2 regions of the Fructobacillus sp. ESL1117 genome follow, and region 2 is predicted to be linked to the other one. Evidence: riboswitches for the same ligand, from Rfam matches in the RefSeq annotation. Region 2 holds a riboswitch; the other holds the start of a gene.
The links. Region 2 has a riboswitch for thiamine pyrophosphate ahead of thiW (energy coupling factor transporter S component ThiW). Riboswitches for the same ligand answer to the same signal wherever they lie in the genome.
Positions count from the first base shown of each region.

Region 1: linked by a shared signal. The riboswitch ahead of ACSYSH_RS01225 (ECF transporter S component) and the one ahead of thiW (energy coupling factor transporter S component ThiW) in region 2 are both predicted to bind thiamine pyrophosphate.

Region 1 covers NZ_CP196385.1:271,322-279,728, reverse strand. Annotated here, with positions in the region: gene ACSYSH_RS01240 (LysR family transcriptional regulator) at 1-329, shown strand, start outside; gene ACSYSH_RS01235 (energy-coupling factor transporter transmembrane component T family protein) at 397-1,065, opposite strand; gene ACSYSH_RS01230 (ATP-binding cassette domain-containing protein) at 1,062-2,471, opposite strand; gene ACSYSH_RS01225 (ECF transporter S component) at 2,484-3,041, opposite strand; TPP riboswitch at 3,124-3,214, opposite strand; gene ACSYSH_RS01220 (FAD-dependent oxidoreductase) at 3,320-4,660, opposite strand; gene ACSYSH_RS01215 (MerR family transcriptional regulator) at 4,864-5,241, opposite strand; gene ACSYSH_RS01210 (MFS transporter) at 5,231-6,541, opposite strand; gene ACSYSH_RS01205 (alpha/beta hydrolase) at 6,692-7,549, opposite strand; gene ACSYSH_RS01200 (alcohol dehydrogenase catalytic domain-containing protein) at 7,602-8,407, opposite strand, start outside.
Region 2 covers NZ_CP196385.1:384,918-393,324, forward strand. Annotated here, with positions in the region: gene ACSYSH_RS01560 (YjjG family noncanonical pyrimidine nucleotidase) at 224-916, shown strand; gene ACSYSH_RS01565 (thiamine-binding protein) at 978-1,277, opposite strand; gene ACSYSH_RS01570 (HAD family hydrolase) at 1,274-1,930, opposite strand; gene thiW (energy coupling factor transporter S component ThiW) at 1,981-2,487, opposite strand; TPP riboswitch at 2,763-2,868, opposite strand; gene ACSYSH_RS01580 (2-keto-4-pentenoate hydratase) at 3,068-3,889, opposite strand; gene ACSYSH_RS01585 (SDR family oxidoreductase) at 4,347-5,015, opposite strand; gene ACSYSH_RS01590 (2,3-bisphosphoglycerate-dependent phosphoglycerate mutase) at 5,098-5,811, opposite strand; gene spxB (pyruvate oxidase) at 5,928-7,751, opposite strand; gene ACSYSH_RS01600 (hypothetical protein) at 7,886-8,146, opposite strand; gene ACSYSH_RS01605 (hypothetical protein) at 8,133-8,407, opposite strand, start outside.

The DNA of each region.
Region 1 (8,407 bases), 110 kb from region 2:
AGGATGACTTAGAAGACCGGCACTTTATCTTGCAACGGTCCGATTATGATTCCGATACTAAGGCGGCCCTCGATGAACTTCAGGTTAAGCCTCAGGCCATCAACTATTCGATTGATGACCAGTCGATTTTGGCCATGGTTGAGGCCGGTTTGGGTTGGGGAATCCTACCTGACTTGGCCCTGTCAAGGCTCTCAGGCGAAATCGAAGCTTATCCCTTTAAAAAACCTTATTACCGTCACCTTGGCCTAGTAATTAATCCCTCCTCGACGAAGGACCCCTTTGTGAAAGCCATGCAAAAAGAAATCCTGTCTTACTTAAAAAGAGGCTAAAAAAAACGGCAAATTCGTTTTCTTGACGAATTTGCCGTTTTTATATGTCAGCTGATTACTGCTTTGCTCAGTAGTGAGAAAAAAACAAGATTCCCTGCAATGCAAACAAAATCAAAACGATTAACCCCCAGCCTGATTTAGCCATCGGATAATCCCGGTAGGCTGAACGCTTGGCCCCCTCTTGAAAACCATGTGAGGTCATGGCCATGGCCAGGTTCTTCGACCACTTAATGGCATGAACCAAAGCCTTAAAATACAGCGTTGGCTGCCACCACCGTAATACTTCACCACGCATCATCCCCGCCGCTTGAATCGAAGAAAAGGCCTGCTTAAAGCGGGGCATAAAGTTAAGTGCCCCCAAAATGCCGTAGGTAAAGGTCGCAGACATCTTCAGGTTCTGGCGTAAAGAAGCTAATAAGACGTAGGGGGTCATACCCATCGTTAACCAGGCCCCAATAAAGATAAAGACGAGGACTCGGCTGCCCATCACTAAACCAAAATGGAGGTTTTGCGCTGCTGTTCCTTGACCATAAAGATAAAAGGACCAAAAGGAACCCAAAACTGGAATGATGGCAATCGCCACATAGAGCCCGATTTTCTTTAAGGGCTGGCGCCGAATTAATAATAGCAAAAAGGCAACTGAAAAGAGAACAACGTTTAGGGTCACTGATTGGGTCAAAGAGATTTCCAAAGAAATCGCCAAAGCCAAAATCAGCCGTTGTGTGGCGTTCATCATACGAGCACCTCCTCTTGATAGGCCATGGCCGTTTGCTCATAGCGCAAGTGACGATCAACAATGTTGACCAGGTCTCTTGTTTGGTGAGAAACAACTAAAATGGTCAGTTCAAGCCCCTGTTGACAAGTCTGAATCAGATTTAAAACAACTGCCACCGACTGCTCATCCAAGCCTGCTAGTGGTTCATCTAACAGCAGTACTGGTGGGGCCATAATTAGCATCAACAGCAGCTGAAGTTTCTTCTGCTGGCCACCCGAAAGCGTGTAGACCGACCGGTCACTCAAGCCTGTTAAGTTTAGGTCGGACAGCCACTGTTCCAAGACCTCCTTCTTCCAGAAATCAGCATGGTGGCTTTTCTCCATCACCTGGTCAAGCTCTTCTTGAACCGTGATGTTTAAGAACTGGTCAGAGGCTGACTGAAATAACAAACCGACCTGGCCAAAGTAAAAACGCGGTTTCCACTCGCGGACTTCTTGCTCCTGGTAGGTCAAAGAACCCTCATAACGGTGTAGTCGAGCCAGCGTCTTCAAAACAGAAGACTTCCCGACTCCATTTGGACCGGTCACCAAGGTGATACCCTGTTCAAAGATTTGCAGGATATCCTGGTCTAAGACCAGCCGTTCACCGTTTTGTATTCGTAGATTATCAAAGCGATAAGCAGCCTTTTCGACCTGGTCACTTTCTACAACCGGTTTTAAAACCACCGTTTGCTTTTGGTAATCATATTGGTGCCAGTCATTTGCAGGCACCAACACCAAAGACTTCTCTTTGAGCTGATAAAACTGGCTGATTTTATCGAAGTAACCAGCTGGATCATGGTCGGAAACGACAACGCCATAGCCCTCTTGGCTAAGCTGTTTTAGTAAAACCTGGAGATCTTCTCGTGACTGACTATCAACAGCAGCAAAGGGTTCATCGAGCAACAGGTAGTCGGCCCCCAGGGCCAACACTTCTGCCAAGGCAACCTTTTGCATTTCCCCACCAGATAGGGTCACAAAGGATCGATCGATAAAATCAGTCAGACCAACCTTTTCCAATGCCCAAGTCGTCTTTTGGTCAATTTCTTCCTTGTCCAATTCGAGATTCTCCAGTGCAAAAATAAATTCCTCCCGCACCGTTGGCATGGCAAACTGGTCATCAGGGTTTTGAAAAAGCAAAGCCACCCGCTTGGCTCTTTCATTTGCTTTCAGTGTGGTCATCACCCTTTGATCAATTTCGATTTCGCCAGTAACTTGGCCACCATATTGTGGGTAAAGACCCGCCAAGGCCTTTAACAGGGTGGATTTTCCCGATCCGGAAGGCCCCATTAAGAGGGTCAGGGTCTTTTTTTCAAGAGATAAATTTAGATTATCAATGATGACTTGGTCACGATAAGCCAACGTGAGGTTTCTGGCAGTTATTGCCATTTTTTGTCCTCCTTATTCGTGGGACAACAACTTTGATCGATCTAACAACTTGGCAATCAAGTGTACCAAGACACCTGAGAAAAAGAAAATTGATAGGTAACGAACAATGAACAAAGCAACTAACAAACCTAGCTTGTAGTGAATATAACCTGATTTAAAGAGGTCCCAAGCAAAGGTCACGACTGTTCCAGTCAAGGTTGACAACCAAAGACCAGCAAACCAGTTCTTATAACCAGTCAAAGCAAAACCAAGTTCAGAACCAATTCCTTGAATAAAGCCAGACAAAAGCGTACCGACACCGTAAGAACCACCCAAGAACATCTCACCGGCTGCTCCAAGCATTTCGCCAATAAAGCCGGCACCGACCTTCTTTAAGATGTACGAAGCCAATGGTCCGGCCATCATCCATACACCAAGGGTGATTTCATTCGTAAAGGCTTGCAACCCAATCACGGCCAAGCCACTGTTAACAATCTGGTAAACCGGATCCATAATCCAATAAATGACCGAAAAAATAATCCCGATCAAGGCCAGCAAAATCACGTTTTGTAGCGTCCACTTTTGTTTCATTATTCTCTCCTTTACGTCCGGGCGAACAAAAAGGCATCAAAAAACACCCGCCTGGGCAGAGTCCAACACGGGTGGTCTTAAAAAAAACTTGTGTGGATCTTCCTTCGTCGGTCTTAGCCTAACAGGTTCAATGGGTTTAATTCTCAACCAAAATGGTACCCCAGATCGCTATATTCAAATTTACTACTTCACTAGCTTACACTGTCTTGAATTTTTATGCAAGTGTTTTCAAAGAAAAGCACCCAGACTCAGCCTAGGTGCTTAATCAAGCTAATTTTTTACTTGTTTGCCTTCAAAACGGCAGCCATGGCAACTGATGAAACATAGTTGACTGGTTGACCGAAGTTTGGTTGGAAGAAGAAGTCAGTCATTGACAATTGATCAATTGTCATGCCGTTTTCAATCGCCAATGAAACCACGTTGGCAGCTTGTGAAATGTCATGTTTTGACAAGAAAGCAGCACCAACAATCCGACGAGTCCCCTTTTCCCAAGTCAATGAGGCCTTAACTGGCGTCGTTGACAACATGAAATCAGGACGGTAATCTTCTGAAATTGTCACAGAATCCGCTTCAACACCCTTCCGAGCTGCTGATTGAACAGTCAAACCGGTTGCAGCGTAAGCTAACTCGTACAATTCAACGGCTGATGTTGCTTGTGTGCCTTGATAAGCCAACGTTGGTTCGACAATGTTCTTACCAACCAAAATTCCTTGACGAACAGCATTAGTTGCCAATGGAATGTAATCATCCTTTTGGGTGGGGTTGTAGAAGACAGTGGCTGAATCACCGGCAGCAAAGACATCCTTCACAGAAGTTTCCATGAACTTGTTTACCTTGATAGCGCCGTTTGGCAACATGTCTACTTGGTCACGGAACAGAGCAGTATTTGGCAAGAAACCAATCCCCAAGATGGCAATATCAGCTTCATAAGTGCCCTTGTCAGTTGTCACCTTGATACCATCAGCTGTGTCTTCAAATCCTGAAACCATTTGACCAAGGGCTAACTTAACACCATGGTCTTCATAGGCCTTTTGGAAAACAGATGAAAATTCAGGGGCCGTATTGTTGGCCAATACCCGGTCCAAACCGTCAATCAAAGTCACTTCCTTATCATTGACTGACAATTGTTCTGCCAACTCAGCACCGATATAACCAGCACCAATAACGATAATCCGCTTAACCTTTTCAGTTACTTCCTTCAAGGCATTGGCATTGTCCCAAGTCTTTGAGTCAAAGACCTTGTCAGAATCGATACCAGGGATGCGAGGCTTAATTGCGCGTGAACCAGTGGTAATCACAATCTTATCGAAAGTTTCTTCTGACTGAGCACCAGAAACCAAGTCTTTGATGTTCAAAGTCTTTGCTTTTAAGTCAGCAGCTTCAACAAGCGTTTGCATATGCATTGAAATACCCTGCTTAGCCATTGAATCTGGTGTTTCATAAAACATCTTGTCAGTTGATGAAACATTGTCGCCAATCCAAAGAGCGATTCCACATGACAAAAAAGAAACTGTTTGATTCTTTTCAAACACGTGAATCTCAGCGTCTGGGTGGTCTGCCTTAATCTGCTTAGCGGCAAACACGCCGGCGTGCGTTGAACCAATAACTGCAACTTTCATTAAAGTGCCTCCTAATATATAGCTATGTGAAAATTGTAATTAAATTTTACCAATAAAACAACGCTCTGTCAATCATCTATCCAATAGTTTTCAAGAAAGTATCAAATAAAACAAAGAGACAAATAGAGTCGTTCTAATCGATTAAAAATTCAGTTTGGCTCAACAAATTAGACATTTCCCAATCGTAAAACGATTTCAGTGCCTTACTCTAAACGATTTTCCGCTTGGCGCATGTGGCTTTCGTAATGATCAATTTTATATAGTAAATGATCATGAGCAGCCTGGATTTCATTAATGCGGTCCTGCATCTCTTCTGCCTGTTCTAGCAATAGTGCTTTACGCGTCGGAATTGTTTGGTCATCATCCTCCAGAACCATACCAATATATTCACGCAATCGTTCAATGGAAACACCAGCGTGGCGCATCGTTTTAGCAAATTTCAATTGATTAATGTTACGCTCGGTGAAATCACGCAACTGATTTTCCTTGCGCGGGACTGGCATAATGACCCCAATTCGTTCGTAATAGCGAATCGTATCATTTGATAATCCAGTCACCTTCGCAGCTTCTTTAATATTCATTTTGTACCTTTCGCACAACAAAAGCGGCCACAACTACAAAAGCAATTCCCGTAAAGAAAGCCATTGTCGCAACTTGACCATGGTAGCTCCCCGCCGTCGCCACAATCAAAGAAAGGCCGATTGGGCCACCAATTTGGTGAGCAGTGTTCGTCAACCCTGAGGCAATACCAGCCAGTTCGTCAGGTGCTTGATGCAGGCCGGCCGATGTCACTGGCGCAAGGACCAAGCCCTGCCCAATACCAATCACCACCATTGGCAAGGCAAAAGCCAACCAATAGCCCAAAGAAACCGCTGACAAGGCTGTAAACAGCAGACCGAGGAACAGTAATCCCTCGCCGACTAGTAGGATTAACTGATTGCCAAAACGATCAGTCAGCTTCCCCAAGGACAACGATACCACAAACTGAACGAATGTTAAGGGGAGAAAGGCCAGCCCGGATTGTAATGCCGTAAAATGATAACTGGTTTGCCAAACCTGGGGCAAAAAGAACCAGTATGGCAGCATGGCCATCATAAAGAGCATGCGTGCCAAGTAGGCCCCCGCACGAATTCGATTGTGAAATAGTGTTAAAGGCATCATTGGTTGCTTTTGCCGACTTTCAAAGCCAATCAAGCAAGCTAAAACAATGATGCCCAATAAAATCATTAGCCACTGGTTACTCGTTAAACCATCAATCAAGGCCGCTAATCCGCTGACGGACAGAATTGCACCAATATAGTCAATTTTTATCTTTAATCCCGCCTTATTCGGGACAAAGCGTACCGTTAACCCAAACAATAATAAAGTCAACGGCACGTTAATCAAAAAACCGGCTTCCCAAGAAAATAAAGTGGTGAGGCCACCGCCAATTAAAAGTCCAAGACTGGCACCAATCCCAGCTGTAACACCATAGTAAGCAATCGCTCGTTCACGCATTTGTCCTTGGTAATTATCCATCATCAAAGCCAAGGTGGTCGGCGCAATAATCGAAGAGCCCAGTCCCTGGACGGCCCGTAGTCCAATCACGAAGGCGGCATTATCCGACAAGCCAATCAGCAACGAACTCAATCCAAAAATGGTGATACCAATTAAAAAAATCCGTTTACGTCCAAGCAAATCCGAGAGCCGGCTCGACAATAGTAAAAAGCCACCGAAAGTCAGTGTATAGGCATTGGAAACCCACGATAAAGCATTAGGTGAAAGGTCTAGGCTTTGACCAATCTCAGTTGCACTGGTAAAAACAATGGAATTATCCATCAAAATTAAAAAGTAAGCGAGTAAGGTGATCGGCAAGACCATCCCAAATCGTTGTTTTGTCATTCTTATCTCCTTCAGTTAGGTTTCTTTCAAAACCAAGCATTGTGTGTTGTGATCAATAACCATTAAACACCTTGGAGTGAACTTCAAGTCAAGAAAAAAACAAGCAAAAAACAGCCTTTTGCCAAGACTGTTTTTAAGATTGACTATTGGTTATGCCATCAAGAACTGCTTGAGGACCTTGTTAACATCCTGATTTTCATGCAGCTTTGAATGTTGCGCATCCTTACCAGTAAATAACTTTTCCTGATAGGTGCTTGGTTGACGGACAAAGTATTTCAATGACTTCGACGCATTGTTAGTGACGGTTGCGTCCGATTCCTTTTTGCCCATGCTATTACCGTAAATATTCAGCACTTTGGTCTGATTATTCTCGTAATATTGCTCCAAACCAGCTAAGGCCGCCTTTTTAAAATCAGTCTCAGAGTGACTGCTAGGATCTGCTAAATTCAAATTCGACTTTGGTATTGGACTATCCTGCAAGAAGTTAAAGGGACCAGCAATTGCAATTTGGCGCTTCACAACCGGTAACTGTTCACTTTGTTGCACGTGATTTTTCAAATAAAAGGCAATGGCGAGGTTTCCCATCGAATGCCCAATCAAATTAACCGATTGAATCCCTTGATTATGCAAGTCCGCCATAATCTTCGTGACCCACTGATTAGTCTTGTCAAAGTTAGTATTCCGGTTGTCGTTAAACTGCACCAGAATTAATGGATTTTGGTCGCCCTTCTTCACGGTACCACTAAAGCTGACCTGACCGTTTTTGCTAACTGTCGCATTAATCTTCCGATTCGAATACTTTTGCTGAATTAAGTACCGACTCATCGTTTGTTCGGCATTTCGAGAAGAGCCATAGCCATGAAAGAAGACGGTTGCTTCGGTTGGCTTTGTATTAGAAGAACGCATGGTTGGCCGAGTCAGCCAAACAGTCAGTCCGACTGCCAGCACGGCCAGTATGGCGGTTGCTACGCCTGCAATCGCTATCATTTTTTTATTCTTTTTCATCATACTCCTTTATAACCAATGAATTGGCTAAGGTTTTATGCAGATAATTAAAAACCTAAAAAACAAGAAGAGACTTAATCGCCTCGCGCTGATCCATCGCCTCATAGGCCTGCTGAATATCCTTCAGAGCAAATTCCTTGGTAAAGACCTGGCCCGGATTAATTTCTTGATCAAGAACCGCCTGCAATAACAACTCGCGGTCATACGTGGTCACCGCAGCGATACCTCCACGCAAACCAATATTTTTCCAGAACAAATTGTTGGTGTTCATCATTGGGTCTTGAGGAATCCCTACACGACCAACAACGGCCCCTGGACGGCCAAGTTGAACAGCCGTTGCCACAGCCTGCTTTGAACCAACGCATTCAAGAATAGCATCCGCACCGGCGCCCGTGAGTGCCATCACCTGGTCAATGCCAGCCTGGTCACGCTCGGCCACAATATCGGTAGCACCAAAGGCTTTGCCCAGTTCTTGCCGGTCTTGATGACGCGACATCAAAATGATTCGCTTGGCACCGCGGAGCTTGGCTGCAATCACTCCAGAAAGACCCACAGCCCCATCGCCCATAACAACAACTGTGTCACCTTCTTTGACTTCGGCGGTAGCGGCTGCATGATAACCGGTCGCCATCACATCCGACAAGGTCATCAAAGATTTCAATTGATCAGCACTGTAGTCTGTCGGTTGGCCTGGAACCTTAACCAGTGCCCAATCAGCATTTTTAAAGCCGATATATTCAGCCTGATAACCGGTTGAGCCCCCCTTATCAGGATCGAGGCAGTCACCATCAAAACCTGCTAAACAAGCTTGGCAGTGGCCACAACCATGAGTAAAGGGTGCAATAACGAAATCGCCTGGTT
Region 2 (8,407 bases):
TTTTAACAAAAAATATTCCTTCCCTATTAAACACCTAACCAGGGGGGCTCCGTCAAGCTTATCAAGATTAAAATTTGATAACAAAGAACGCTTTTTAACCATTTTTAAAATGAATCCAGCCGGCCACCCGCTTTTAAAATAAGACAAAAATTAAAGGGTTGTCTTTTAATGACCGTGTTATCATAATTAAAGTTAATTATAGTATAGAAAGTTGGATTGTAGCATGACCTATGAATACTTGATTTTTGACCTTGATGACACCCTCTTAGACTTTACCGGAGGCGAAGTCGCTGCTATTCGTCAGCTTTTTTCAAATGAATTAGGCTTAACAGGCACTGATTTAGACCATGCACTCAAAACTTACCAAGAGATTAACCACCATCTCTGGCAACAATACGAATTGAAAGAAATTGCTCGACAACAAATTTTTGAAGAACGTTTTAAAAAAACTCTTGCAGCACTAGCAATTGACTATGATGCCGACCATCTTGAACAAGAATACGCCACATTGCGTGACCACAATTATCGGCTGGTTCCCTATGCAACTGAAATTTTGCAACACTTGCAAGAACAATATACGATTATCGCCGGTACAAATGGCCAGGATGCCACACAACGTCTTCGCCTCAAGGAAACCGGCTTAGGAAAATACTTTGACCAAATATTTACTTCTGAAATGATTGGTGCTTCTAAACCTGACTCAGCTTTTTTTGATCGTATTTTCCAGGATAACCCACATATGACCAAAGAAAACACGGTGATGATTGGCGATGGCATAACATCTGACATCATGGGGGGCCAAAATTATCAACTCGACACAATTTGGATTAATCCAAATCACAAGGAGAGCCCGGCGAAAATTAAGCCTACTCAGGTAGTTGCAGATTTACCAACTTTGGAAGCAATCTTGCAATAATACAACTCATACTTTGATAATTACAGATTAAAAAATCAGACCTCTGCAGGTCTGATTTTTTTTATTTGTGATACTTACCAATCTTTTGATCAATCGTTAAAATTTCGCCATCTGGCTGATAGGCAACCTTAATATAGGCAGAGACTTTCTTGGCACCTGCCCGGACAGCCACGTGTTGGCACTCTTTGACGATGTCCATCAACTGGTTATAATTATCGCCTTCAATCGTTGTTTCAAAGGGACCAACTTCATAGCGTAAGCCGGTACTTTGAATATAAGCAATCACCTCATCAACCATTCGGCACAACTCTTGGTCATTTTCAGCTGCTGGTAAAACCTGAATCGCAACACTTGCACTCATTTATTTTCTCCTTTTACTGCTGTGGCAAAATCAATCGTTTCGTCCGCTAACTTTTGTAAATCAGTCCACTCTTCTTTTGACTGATGGTCATAAACACCAATCAAATGAAAACCCGCTTGCTTTGCTGTGGCAGCAGCATACAGAGCATCTTCATAGACTGCAATCCTGTTGGGCTGCTGGTCAAAATATTGTGCAGCAACCTGATAAATTGTGGGCTTTGTTTTATCCTGTCCAACATCTTCACAAGAAAAGACAAAGTCAAAAAACGGCAATAATTTCAACCGGCGAAGACAGTCTTTGGCCAAAACTGAACTACTGGCCGTTGCCAAGACAATTTTATGACTAGCTTGGTAGGCATCTTGTAAGTATGCAGCTACCCCAACTTTAAGTGGAATATCATGTTGGTAATGTTGGTCCATCAAAGCTCGCATTTCCTGCACCAAGTTGGCAGCTGTAACGGGTAGCGCTAATAATTCTTGTATGAAAATGGCTGAATCCGTCAAAGTCATGGTTTGAATCTGATTATGCAAACCGACTGGCAGCTGGTCAATGCCATATCGATCAAGCAATTCAGTCGCTAAATTCTCCCAAAAAGGCATCGAATCAACTAATGTACCATCGAGGTCAAAGATCAAATATTCCCTATCGCTCATCGCTTACTTCCCCTTGCCAAAGCTAATTTGGCCTGATTGACGGTGTTTAGTTAATCCAAGTTCGCCTGGATTCGCTTTAGTAAGCCTGTCTTTTGAAAAATTAAGACCACTGCCAACCCCATTCCAGCACCCACAATGGCAGCTGGTGTGTAATATGGCACGAAGTAATACCACCTATGGACGTCCAAGCCATAAAAGATCTTCATCAATGGATAAGAAGTCAAAGCCCCTAAAATCCCCGTTCCAATCACTTCACCAAGGAAGACCAGGTAAAGGTTGTGGGTTTTGCGATAAATCAAACCGCCAAGAATGGGACCAAAAATGGCCCCTGTTACGGCTTGAATTGTCCTGCCGGACATCATCCGTAAAATGCCACAAATCAAAGCACTAGCAAAGCCGTACCATGGCCCCAGCAAAACGGCGGCTAAAACGTCAACGAAGTGCTGAAAGGGCGCCATTGCCGGAAAATAGACAAAACTATTTAAAACATAAGCTAAGGCAGCCAACAAGGCAGTCACTAACATCTTCTTCGTTGATAATTTTTTCTGTGTCTTCATTTGAAAACGCTCCTTTTAAATTCAGTGGGGTAGCGAAAAACAGCGCTCCTTTCCCACTTTAGCGGTTAAACCAGTCAGACAAGCACCTGACTGATAGAAAGTTCGGTCGAGACTACTTGGTCTCCTCTCACGCCGGAACACGGCTTCCCATCGCTGTTTTTTCAGGATCAAGGCGCTCCCCTTCATCCCGCACGGTCAAATGACCGTGAATCATTCACTACACTCCTTTCTGATTTAAAAGAAAAAATCGAGCACCCACAAAAGGAGTCCTCGATTACAAAAAAGCTACGATTTCCTCCGCCGGCATTATCCGGTTCAGGTGTTCGGGTCGATGGTCTACCATCCTCTCAGTCTGTCACACAAACTCCCCGATCGATTTTATTCAAAACAAAAGGCCGCCCAATTTATTAGTACGGCCGATTGTTGTGTTTTTCAACAAACAATTTGGAACCGCTAAAATGGGTGACTGGATAATGAGGGTCGCTAACACGATTGTAACCCTTATTCCCTAACGGAAATGATTATACTCATTTTAACGGAAAAAGACAACTATCCAATTTGATATTTCAAAATTGTTTGCTTATTTACTAACTTCGACCACAACATCTGCAAAATCGTGGTTAAAGCTAGCTGTCCAGGTTCCTTCTGTTAAGTGTGGCGGCAATAAGAAGGTTCCAGAGGAAACGCGTTCCCCCGCATGCAAGGTCTTTCCCTGCGCTGCCAACTTTTTAACTAGCCATTGCAACGATTTCAGTGGGTTACCCAAAACTTCGGCCGAACTGCCCTCGGCCACTACCTCACCATTATGGGCTAACTGGGCCTGAACATCTTCAAATTCAGCAACCGTCAAAGATGTACTTTCTCGTTCTGGCCCATAGACCACAAAACCACCAACAGCCGCATCTGCCATCACTAAGTACTTACTCAAAGATGGAAACCAATCCGTAAACCGAGCATCGGGTACTTCCACACCAGCCGCCACAGTCGTTTTGCGACGCAAATCCTCCAAAGAATCAGTGACTTGCAAGTCTTCCTTCGCCTTGAAAACCAATTCTACTTCTGCCAATGGGTCCAATAAATCGCTCTTCAAAGAAAGGTTAGCCGGTGATTGAACGAAATGGTTTTGCACCTGAGCCCCATACAAAGGTTCATTTGAATCGAACATATCTTGCGTTTCTTGACTAGTCAAACTAACCTTGTAACCCCCAAGTGGTTGATTTTTGAGTTCCATCAATTGATCTTGCACTTCATAGGCAGTTTGGTCATCGCTAACAACCTGCTCCCATTCAGTCATTTTAAGCGGTTGGCGTTCTTGGTAAGCATGATAGAGGGCCTGTGCCAATTTGTCCTCTTGCTTTGCTGGTACTACCTTCACCTTGGTCTTCAATTCAGTCATTGTCATTTTTAATGCTCCTTTCAGTATACAAACAGCTCACTACAGTACGAAACTTCACGGTGCCCTCCTTTTCTAAAAAATCAGCAGATAAAAAGGCGCCCTTAACAACGATTTTTTCGTAGTTAAGGGCGCTTATGCACGGTACCACCTTAATTTGTTGAACGACAAAGTTCAACCTCAAACGTACGGCCGAAAAAGCGATACGCCGGTTTGATAACGGTACCAACCGAGCAAGGCTTACTGATTTCAGCCCACTAGCTAAAGAATGATCGTCTTTGAGTTTGAAAACGACGCCCTTTCACCAAATAGGCGCTCTCTAATCATTTTCTTACCCAGACACTTCTTATTGTCGCTTGTCATTTCTATCTGTTGCTTTGTAGTTTACAACTTTATGAGTCAATGTCAACCTTTTATCATTTATTTTTAATTTAAATAAAACTAAGAACCCCTTTTGGCCTCATGTTTAATCAAAAATATGTTGAATTTCCTGGTTACCAGCTGTTAAATCATAAATTTGATTAGCTGCTTGCTCAGGATGAGCTAATACTGCTATGACAAAGGCAGCGACATCTGCTCGCGGAATTTGCAAGCTTTCCTTTGGACCCGCGAAGTCAACATCCAATGAAACCTTGCCAGTACCAGTAGTATCCAAGAGCAACGTTGGCCGAACAATCGTATAATCCAAACCGGAATTTTGTAAGTACAAATCAGCATAGTGCTTCATCATAAAGTAATGATAAATGCCGGATGCAGACCAACGACCGCGGTCGTCCGCCCCAGCAGCTGAAACCATCACATAGTGAGCAACACTAGCTTTTTTAGCAGCAGCCATCGTTTTAATGGCGCCATCCAAATCAACTTCTACCGTTCGCTCGATACCACCTTTACCGCCGGCACCAGCCGTAAAAACAATCTGGCCAACTTGGTGATCCAGAAAAAACTGTGTCATCGTTTGTTCATCAACGTCCAAGTCAAAATAGACTCCCTCAACACCGGCTACATCAGCCACTGTTTGCAATTGGTCTTTATTCCGAAAGGCTGCTAAAACTTCTTGCTGCTTACTAGCTAAGTCTTGAACCAAAATTTGGCCGACCTGACCGTGGGCACCAATTACCAATGTTTTTGCCATCATAATCTCCTTTTCATTAAACATTTTCACAGCATTCCCAATAAAATATGGGCGCAAGCAAACCTATTTTCTAAGAGCATTTTATTTAAGAATGAATAATTTTCTTTTTATAAACGGATAAACTTTTATCAAACTCATAAATAATGGGTTCACCGTTTGGGATTTCAACGTTAGTTACCTGTTCTGGTGTCAGACCTTCAATCAGCTTTGTCAACGCTCTGACAGACGTTCCATGGGCAACAATCAAGACATCTTCTCCCGCGCGTAACCGTGGTACAATTTCCTCTTCAAAAAGTGGTCGAACTCTAATTTCTGTACTTTGAATATTCTCACTCAGTGGCAAAAGGCCGTATGGCACTTGTGCATAGCGGTGGTCAAAAGCAGGGTACTTTTGACCAGCAATGGTCACTGTTGGATCATATGCAGGCTGTTTAGGTGGTAGAACAGAATAAGACCGTCGCCAGATTTGGACCTGCTCTTTCCCATACTTAGCGCGCATATCATCCTTATCCTCACCTTGCAAGATACCATAATGACGCTCATTTAACCGCCAAGACTTCATAAGCGGAATATATGATTGACCTAATTCGTCCAAGATGCGATTCATGGTCATAATCGTTCGACTAAGAACTGAGCTATAAGCCCGGGAAAAATGAATGTCCTGTTTCAAAAGTGCCCGCCCGGCGTCCTGTGCTTGCTTTTTGCCAGTTACAGACAAATAAGTATCGATCCAACCATTAAAACGGTTAGACTGGTTCCATTCACTTTGACCGTGACGAAGTAAAACAAGTTTTGGCATAATCAAGCTCCTTTGCGCTCTATTTTACACCGATTCTCTTTAAGCAAGCAATGCTTTCTAACAACAAAATAAAAAGCCTTCAAAAGAAGACTTTTATTATACGTTAGCTTATAAGCTTACCATTTAACACCGTATTCTTCGAAGAACTCTGGGAGTGTTTTCAAGTTTTGACCATCGTATGAATCTAAGAATTCACGAACAGAACTTGGTCTTTGCAAATCAAGGTTACTGTTATACGTTGGATTAAGCGTTTCTTCCATCCCTTGGTCTGTTTGCTTCAATTGCAACTCCTCGACAGGCAATGACCGGGCATCAGAAATCTTAGCTTCAATCAAGAATGGTCGACCCGCCTTGGTTACCTCAATCGCCTTGTCAAAAGCTGCTGGCAATTCGCTAGCCTTTGTCACGGTTACCGCCTCAACACCCATTCCTTGAGCAATCATAGCGAAATTTTGATCAGCAAGATCAATTCCTGAATGATGCATGGCCACATCATCCTGTTCACTTTTGATAAAGTTCAATGTCTTGTTGGCTGTAATGACATTAATAATTGGCAAATCATACTTCTTCTCGGTTAACAAATCTTGCATAATCATTGAAAAGGCACCATCACCAGCGATGTTCCAAACTTGGCGACCAGGATATGATAATTGTCCAGCCAAAGCAGCTGGCAGTCCAGAACCCATAGAAGCAAAAATGGCAGAAATCACGAACTTGTTCTTTGGCGTCACATGCAAATGACGGAAGGAGTTAATAATATTGTCACCAATATCAATGGCAAAGACAGCATCGGGGTCAGCAACACGATTAATTTCCTTATAAATCGGTTCAGCGCGAAGCGGTTCACGAGTATCATCTTGCAATTGCTTTTGGTAGGCAAACCAGTTTTCCTTATCGGCACAAGCGGCCTTGAAGAATGCAGATTCTGGCGCTTGTTCACTACGATCTAGGGCAGCCTGGACAAAAGTAGTTGCATCTGCCCAGATACCCAAATCCAGGTTATGATGGCGTCCAAGTTCTGTTCGGTCGTTATCAACCTGAATAAACTTAAACGGATGTGTCGTGTAAACTAGTTTTGCAAATGGAAAATCGGCCCCTATAGCAATCAACAAATCAGCACTTGCCATGATTTCATCAGCAGCCTTTGAGGCAGCACGGTTAGCCATACCCAGATTTCCGGCATAGCTTTCATCAACATGCCCTTTTGCTAAACCAGTCATGACCAAAGGAATTTGCAATTTCTTTGACAATTCAATGAGGGCATCACCACCTTCTTGGATACCACGACCAACGTGAATAACTGGTCGCTTGGCTTCCTTAACCATTGCCAAGAATTGGTCTACTTCGGCCGCAGTTGGTTCTGGCTGTGGTGCCTTTTTATCATCTGTGGCTCCATGAGAACCATAAGCAATATCTGGAATTTGTTCGTAGCCCAAGTCATTTGGAATAATCACTGTTGCGACACCCTGATGCTTGTAGGCTTCACGAATAGCTTGGTCAACCACGTGTGGCAAACTTTCGGCTGTCATGACAGTTCGACAATAAACGGATACATCTTCAAAAATTGGATCCTCGTTGAACTCTTGAAAAAAGTGCGAGTTCATTACCGCGCGTGGTGTTTGACCGACAAGAGCCAAAACAGGCACATGATCCTCCTTGGCATCGTAAAGACCCGTTAGCAAGTTTGTTGCCCCAGGCCCAGCCGACCCAAAGGCAACACCAATCTTACCAGTGAGTTTGGCATCTGCTGCTGCTGCTAAAGCACCAACTTGTTCATGGCGAACTTGGATATAGTGAATCTGTTCTTTTCGCTCTGCGAGGGCTGCCATGGTGGAGTTAAACGAACCCCCAGGATAGCCAAAGAGGTGATCAACACCCCAATCTTCAAGCACCTTCAACATTGCGATGCTTGCTGGAACTGTGTTTACTGTTACTGACATAAGACATCTCCTGTTCTACTTTGCTATAGCCATATTATATCTCTGTTTTACAAAGATGTAAAACAATTTGCACAGTTGTAACATAAAATAGACAATTATTAATAAAAAGTTTTTTAGTGCTGTTTTGATAGGGGTTATACCAGTGTCACTGTCACCATTGTTTTAAATTTCAAGGCCGTAATTAATCCTTCTAAATCTTTTACCCGCCGTCTAGGAACGGTTAAAATTTGACGAGAAATGGTTGAGCGACCAACCTGATTCCACTCAAAGAAAAAATTAACTTGGCCAGCATATCGTTGGTCTACCACTCGTAATTCATAAATAGTATTTTTAGCCCGTTTAAATAACGGTGCCATTTCCTTTAAAATTTCAGTTATTAATTCATTTTCGATCATGATCAACCCCCACAAACTGCAACTCTTCCCAATTTTTTGGTTCTTTGTCTAAGTAAAAACCGTCCATAAAAAAGCCAGTTACCTTCCCAATTTCCACAGGACTAGCACGGCCCTCGATATCGAAACTGTTTGCCTGGACAACTAACCGCTGTGAGTTACGGTATGCCAAAGCAACCACCTGTTGCATTTGTTCGTATGACATGGCCTCATGCAATTCTGTTTGATCGGCCTGATCTTGATTCGTCTTCTGATTTTTTAATT